Regions from separate parts of the Janthinobacterium sp. Ant5-2-1 genome, predicted to be linked through region 1. Evidence: predicted binding sites of a transcription regulator. Region 1 holds the regulator's gene; the other holds the start of a gene.
The links. The regulator LexA, encoded in region 1, represses DNA repair genes until DNA is damaged. The targets are predictions, from matches to a motif close to ACTGTATNNNNATACAGT.
Positions count from the first base shown of each region.

Region 2: the regulator LexA is predicted to act here: its motif matches at 1,227-1,244, upstream of ASN89_RS03325 (DNA topoisomerase IV subunit B).

Region 1 is NZ_LNCE01000025.1:59,330-62,740, reverse strand. It holds gene rplI (50S ribosomal protein L9) at 1-294, opposite strand, end outside; gene rpsR (30S ribosomal protein S18) at 322-612, opposite strand; gene priB (primosomal replication protein N) at 638-937, opposite strand; gene rpsF (30S ribosomal protein S6) at 958-1,350, opposite strand; gene lexA (transcriptional repressor LexA) at 1,626-2,261, shown strand; gene ASN89_RS09350 (cystathionine gamma-synthase family protein) at 2,331-3,411, opposite strand, start outside.
Region 2 is NZ_LNCE01000010.1:135,627-139,037, reverse strand. It holds gene kdpA (potassium-transporting ATPase subunit KdpA) at 1-771, opposite strand, end outside; gene kdpF (K(+)-transporting ATPase subunit F) at 771-860, opposite strand; gene ASN89_RS03325 (DNA topoisomerase IV subunit B) at 1,323-3,320, shown strand; gene ASN89_RS03320 (molecular chaperone HscC) at 3,320-3,411, shown strand, end outside.

The DNA of each region.
Region 1 (3,411 bases):
GATGTCGAAGTTGGTGACGGAACCGAACAGACGGCCATCAACACCAGCTTTTTGAGCAACTTGAACGGTCAGGCCGCTCAGTTTTTCGCCCTGGGCTTGCGATGCGGCCAGTTTGGCGGCAGCAGCTTTTTCCAGTTCGGCGCGCTTGACTTCGAATTCAGCCACAGCGGTTGCCGTAGCACGACGTGCCAGGCGTTGCGGGATCAGGAAGTTACGTGCGTAACCGTCTTTGACTTTGACGACTTCGCCGAGGTTACCGACGTTAACAACTTTTTCTAACAGAATGATTTGCATAGTTCTTCTCCAGGAATATCTGACCGATTAAGCGTGGTGCAGATCGGTGTATGGCAGCAGCGCGAGGAAGCGAGCGCGCTTGATTGCGGTGTCAACTTGGCGCTGGTAGTGCGCTTTGGTACCGGTCAGGCGTGCTGGCATGATCTTGCCGTTTTCTTGGACGAAGTCTTTCAGCGTGTCGACGTCTTTGTAGTCGACTTGCTCAACGTGAGCTGCGGTGAAGCGGCAGAACTTCTTGCGTTTGAACAACGGGTTTTGCTGTTTGCGTTTTTCTTTAAGCTTGAGCTTATTTTTGTCGAACTTTTTACCGAATGCCATGTCAGGCTCCTGTATCTAAAATGCGCTAGTCAGAATTGACTGCACTAAAATCAATGATGTGAAACACCAAACTCTTGCTGTTGCGGCTCTTCCTGGCCAGGAAACCCGTGAACTGATACACCCCACCCAAGCTTGCCTGACTGAACCTGCCTGAAATTTCGCCAGCGGCTAGCGCGGCAACATCAAACTCGGTCAAACGGGCAATCCCTGCTTCCATCTGCTGCGAACTGTGCTGCAATACTGCATTCACAATCGGCAGCCCTGCCGGGGTATAGCGCAATATTTCGCGCTCGGCAATGATGGCGGTTACTTGTAGCTGGTTCAGCGCACGATCCCGGTCAAGAATTAAGCTGCTGCTGCGGCGGCTGGAGCGGCTGCTGGTGCTTCGGTGCGGTGGCTTTTGGCCGCGTCTTCGCGTTGTACCGATTTCATCATCGGCGAAGGAGCTGTTTCAGCTTTCTTCATTTTAACGGTCAGGTGACGCAACACGGCATCATTGAATTTGAATGCTGTTTCCAACTCGACCAGGGTCTCGTTGTCGCATTCGATGTTCAGGCAGATGTAGTGTGCTTTAGGCAGCTTTTGGATCGAGTAAGCCATTTGACGGCGACCCCAATCTTCCACGCGGTGAACCGAACCGCCGCGGGTGGTTACGCTGGCTTTGTAGCGTTCGATCATCGCGGGCACTTGCTCGCTTTGGTCCGGATGGACGATAAAGACTATTTCATAATGACGCATGCAAACTCCTTCAGGTCGGATTGATAATCGCCCACCCCGGCGTCAAGACGGGTGTGGGAAGGTCAGCCGAAGATTATAACCGCCTTTTGCAAACGTTTCAATCATTCCTTCCACAAGCGCCCGAAAAGCCCGTGCGCCGCCGCGCTTTGCGCCCATGGACAAGTATTTCTTGCGAAATTCGCCCAAAACACGGAAATCCCCTTGCATAGTGGACGATACTGTACAAAAATACAGACTGTTCATATAGACAGCATTTTAGTATGCACCCACCGCTCATGATCAAGCTGACAGCACGACAAGAACAAATCCTGAACCTGATCAAAGACGCGATTGAAAACACGGGCTTCCCTCCCACCCGTGCCGAAATCGCCAATGAACTGGGTTTCAAATCGGCCAACGCGGCCGAAGAGCATTTGCAGGCCCTGGCCCGCAAGGGCGCGATCGAGATTTCGCCCGGCACCTCGCGCGGCATCCGCCTGATCGGCGCGGCCGCCGAAGCGCCGCCGTCGAAAGTGCCGGCAGCGCTGCTGATGTCGCTGCCTCTGATCGGCCGGGTGGCGGCAGGCTCGCCCATCCTGGCGCAGGAAAACCTGGAAGCGAGCTACAACGTGGACCCGGCCCTGTTTTCGGCCAAGCCCGACTTCCTGCTGAAAGTGCGCGGGTGGTCCATGCGCGACGCCGGCATCATGGATGGCGACTTGCTGGCCGTGAAAAAGGTCGACAGCGCCAAGAATGGCCAGATCGTCGTCGCCCGCATCGGCGACGAAGTCACCGTCAAGCGCTACAAGAAGACGGGCTCCGTCATCGAACTGCTGCCGGAGAACCCGGACTTCAAGGTGATCACCGTGTCGCCCGAAGACGAGTTTGCGTTGGAAGGCCTCGCCGTCGGACTGATGCGCAGCTGGCATTAAACTGCAGCACGTAAAAAAGGGCCGCGACAGCATGACTGTCGCGGCCCTTTTTACATGGTGCGCGGCTGCTTATGCATCCAGCGCACTGCTGAAATCCTCCAGCAGATCGGCCTCATCTTCGATGCCCACCGACACGCGGATCAGGGATTCGGCGATGCCCATGCTGGCGCGGCGCTCGGCACCCATCTCGTAGAAAATCGTGTGGGCGACGGGAATGACGAGGGTGCGCGTGTCGCCCAGGTTGCTCGCTGGAATAGCCAAATTCAAACGATTGAGGAAATCGAAGCAGTCGATGCCATCCTTCAGCTCAAAGCTGAACAGCGAGCCATAGCTGCGGAACAAGTCCGTTGCCAGCGCGTGCTGCGGGTGCGACGCCAGGCCCGGGTAGTGCACGGCCGCCACTCTCGGGTCCGCCTGCAGCATGGTCGCCAGCGCCAGGGCGTTCGAGCAGGTGCGGTCCATGCGCAAGGCCATGGTTTCCGCGCCGACAGCGATATGGTGCGCCGCTTCCGGCCCCAGCGAAGCGCCGAAGTCGCGCAAGGCCTTGGCGCGGATTTGCGCGATGCCCCACTGGGCGGGCGCCGCCTTTTTATAATTTTCAAAGATGTTCGGATACCGCGTCCAGTCGAACACGCCCGTGTCCGTCAAGCTGCCGCCCAGCGCATTGCCATGGCCGCCGATGGATTTCGTCAAGGCATTGACCACCAGACCCGCGCCCACGGCTTTCGGGCGGAACAGATATGGCGTCGTCATCGTGTTGTCGACGATATACAAAATGCCCTTCTCCCGGCACAAGTCGCCGATCCTTGCCAGGTCGGCGATCTGCGTACGGGGATTGGCGATGGTTTCCACAAACACAATGCGCGTGGCCGGCGTGATGGCGGCCGCCACGTTGGCGACATCGGTGGCGTCGACAAACGACACGGCTATGCCCTGCCCCGTCACCGTTTGCCACAGGCTGTTGGTGTTGCCAAACAAAAAGGCCGACGACACGACATGGTCACCGGCGCGCAACAGCGATTGCACCACGGCGCCGATGGCGCCCATGCCGGTGGCGAAGCACAAAGTCGCCACGCCGTCTTCCATCTTGTTGACCTTGTCTTCCAGCGCGGAGACGGTCGGATTGCCCTGGCGGCCATAGCGGAAGCCC
Region 2 (3,411 bases), on a different contig from region 1:
CGATTCCTGCGATGCGACAGGGCCCATGGCGATCGTCTGCGTCGTCGCCACTTGCGCTTCCATCACGGGCTTGCCGGCCGCATCCAGCACGGGCTGGCCGTCTGCCGTCATTTTCGGCGTTTCATACGACACGTGGTCGAGCAGGGTCACTTCCTTGTAGGCGGAAAAATTCTGAATCATGCCTTCGCCCATGAAGACGATGGACAGGGCCAGCGACAGCGGCAGCAGGATGTACAGGGTCGAGCGCACCAGGTCGACCCAGAAATTGCCGATCGATTTGCCCGAGCGCGAGGCGAAGCCGCGCACCAACGCGAAGATCACGGCGATGCCGGTGGCCGCCGAAAAGAAGTTCTGGCATGCCATGCCCAGCATCTGGGTCAGGTAGCTCATGGTCTGTTCGCCGCCGTAGCCCTGCCAGTTGGTGTTGGCGACGAAGCTGACGGTGGTATTGAACGAGGAATCGGGGCTGACGGCGCCAAGTCCCTGCGGATTCAAGGGCAGGAAGCCCTGCAGGCGCTGCAGGCCGTAGACGAAGACGGCGCCCACGGTATTGAAGACAATCAGGGCGATGGCATAGCTTTTCCAGCCCATGGCCTTGTCGGCGGGCAGGCCGGACCAGCGGTACAGCAGGTTTTCCAGCTTTTGCAGCCAGCCAAGGCCGCGCACGGGCGCATCGCCGGCCACCTTGGCCATGTACAGGCCCAGCGGATAGCCGGCGGCCAGCAGCACGGCCAGGAAGGCCACCAATAAGAGTATCGATTGCGTCGTCATCACAGTTCCTCCGCCTTCAGCAGCGCCACCAGCAGGTACACGAGCAGGCAAGCCGAGACAACGGCACCCAGCACATAAAACGCGTTCATTTGACGCTCCCTAATTTGTCGCAGGCGACGGCAAAGCCGGCCGCCAGGACGAAAAACACGGCAATCAAGCCGAGATACACGAGATCCATTCCCACCCTCACACAGGTTTGTTTTGATAGTGAGCAGATTAGCCAAAAGGGTCTAAAAAATTCGTAAAGACTGGGGAGGCGGCTGTAAACAAGATGTAAAAACGGCGGCTTTACCGCATAAAATCCATCACAATTGGCGCAAAAGCACGCGCGCGGCGCACTGTTGTTGCCTTGGAGTAGCGCTATTGCCCGCCGATCAAGATAGAATGCGCGAGCGTCCGCACAAGGACGCCAAGCCTGCCGCACTGCCCTCCCCCAGTGACGCTGGACGGGATATACTGTATATTCATACAGTTATCGCCGCCGCTGTCATTGCGCCCGCAGTGCCCTGGCCTGGCGTTCCAACCACTGTCTTTACTTAGCTTGAACACGTATGGCCACTAAAAAACCAGCATCCGACTACAGCGAATCATCCATCCGTGTCCTGAAAGGACTGGAACCCGTCAAGCAGCGCCCGGGGATGTACACCCGCACTGAAAATCCGCTGCACATCATTCAGGAAGTGATCGACAATGCCTCCGACGAGGCGTTGGGCGGTCATTGCACGCATATCGCCGTCACGCAAAACACGGATGGCAGCATCACCGTCGAAGACAATGGCCGCGGCATTCCCGTCGGCCTGCACCCGGAAGAAGGTGTGCCGACGGTGGAAATCGTGTTTACACGGCTGCACGCGGGCGGCAAGTTCGACAAGGGTTCGGGCGGCGCCTACGCGTTCTCGGGCGGTCTGCACGGCGTCGGCGTGTCCGTCACCAATGCGCTGTCCACGCGCCTGGAAATCACCGTCTGGCGCAAGGAAAGCGACGGCAACGGCTTGCACCACATGGTGTTTGCGAATGGGGACGTGATCGAGCCATTGAATTCCCGCCCCGCCCCGCGCGACGGCAAGAAGTCCGGCACGCGCGTCACGGCCTGGCCCGATGCAAAATATTTTGATTCGCCCAACATCTCGCAAACGGAGCTGCAACGCCTGCTGCGCTCGAAAGCCGTGCTGCTGCCGGGCGTGACCGTCACCTTGACCAACGCGAAGACGGGCGACACGCAGACCTGGCAGTACGCGGAAGGCTTGCGCGGCTACCTGACCGAAACGCTGGCGCAGGTATCAAATGGCGAAACCCTGATTCCCCTGTTCGAAGGCGCGCAATACGCGGGCCCGGACTCGGAAGGCTTTGCCGAAGGCGAAGGCGCGGCCTGGGTGGTGGCATGGACGGAAGAAGGCGCCATCGTGCGCGAATCGTATGTCAACCTGATCCCCACCTCGAATGGCGGCACGCACGAATCGGGCTTGCGCGACGGCCTGTTCGGCGCCGTGAAAAACTTCGTCGAAATGCACTCGCTGCTGCCGAAAGGCGTGAAGCTGCTGCCGGAAGACGTGTTCGCGCGCGCCTCGTTCGTGTTGTCGGCCAAGGTGCTGGACCCGCAATTCCAGGGCCAGATCAAGGAGCGCCTGAACTCGCGCGACGCCGTGCGCCTCGTCTCGACCTTCACCAAGCCGCCGCTGGAACTGTGGCTGAACCAGCACGTCGATTACGGCAAGAAGCTGGCCGAACTCGTGATCAAGCAGGCGCAGTCGCGCCAGCGCTCGCTGCAAAAAGTGGAAAAGAAAAAATCCTCGGGCGTCGCCGTCCTTCCCGGCAAGCTGACCGACTGCGAATCGTCGGACATCACGCGCAATGAACTGTTCCTCGTCGAGGGCGACTCGGCGGGCGGTTCGGCCAAGATGGGCCGCGACAAGGAGTTCCAGGCGATTTTGCCCCTGCGCGGCAAGGTCTTGAACTCGTGGGAAACGGACCGCGACCGCCTGTTCGCCAATAACGAGATCCACGACATCGCCGTGGCCATCGGCGTCGATCCGCACAGCGTGGGCGATACACCCGACCTGTCCGGCCTGCGCTACGGCAAGATCTGCATCCTGTCCGATGCTGACGTGGACGGCTCGCACATCCAGGTACTGCTGCTGACCTTGTTCTTCAAGCACTTCCCCGTCCTGATCAACAAGGGCCACATCTGCATCGCCCGCCCGCCCTTGTACCGCGTGGACGCGCCGGCACGCGGCAAGAAGCCGATGCAGAAGATCTATGCGCTCGACGACGGAGAACTGGTGGCCATCGAGGACAAGCTGCGCAAGGAAGGCGTGAAACAGGGCGCCTGGTCGATCTCGCGCTTCAAGGGCCTGGGCGAGATGAACGCCGAACAGCTGTGGGAAACGACGATGAACCCGGACACGCGCCGTTTGCTGCCCGTCACGCTCGGTGAAGTCGACCACATGGCCTCGGCCTCGCGCTTCAATATGTTGATGGGCAAGGGCGAAGCGGCCGGACGCCGCGCCTGGATCGAGGAACACGGCAATGAGGCGGAGGCGGATATCTGATGATCATCGGCATCGACCTGGGCACCACCAACAGCCTGGTCGCCATCTGGCGCGACGGCAAGGCTTCCATCATCCCGAATGCGCTCGGTGA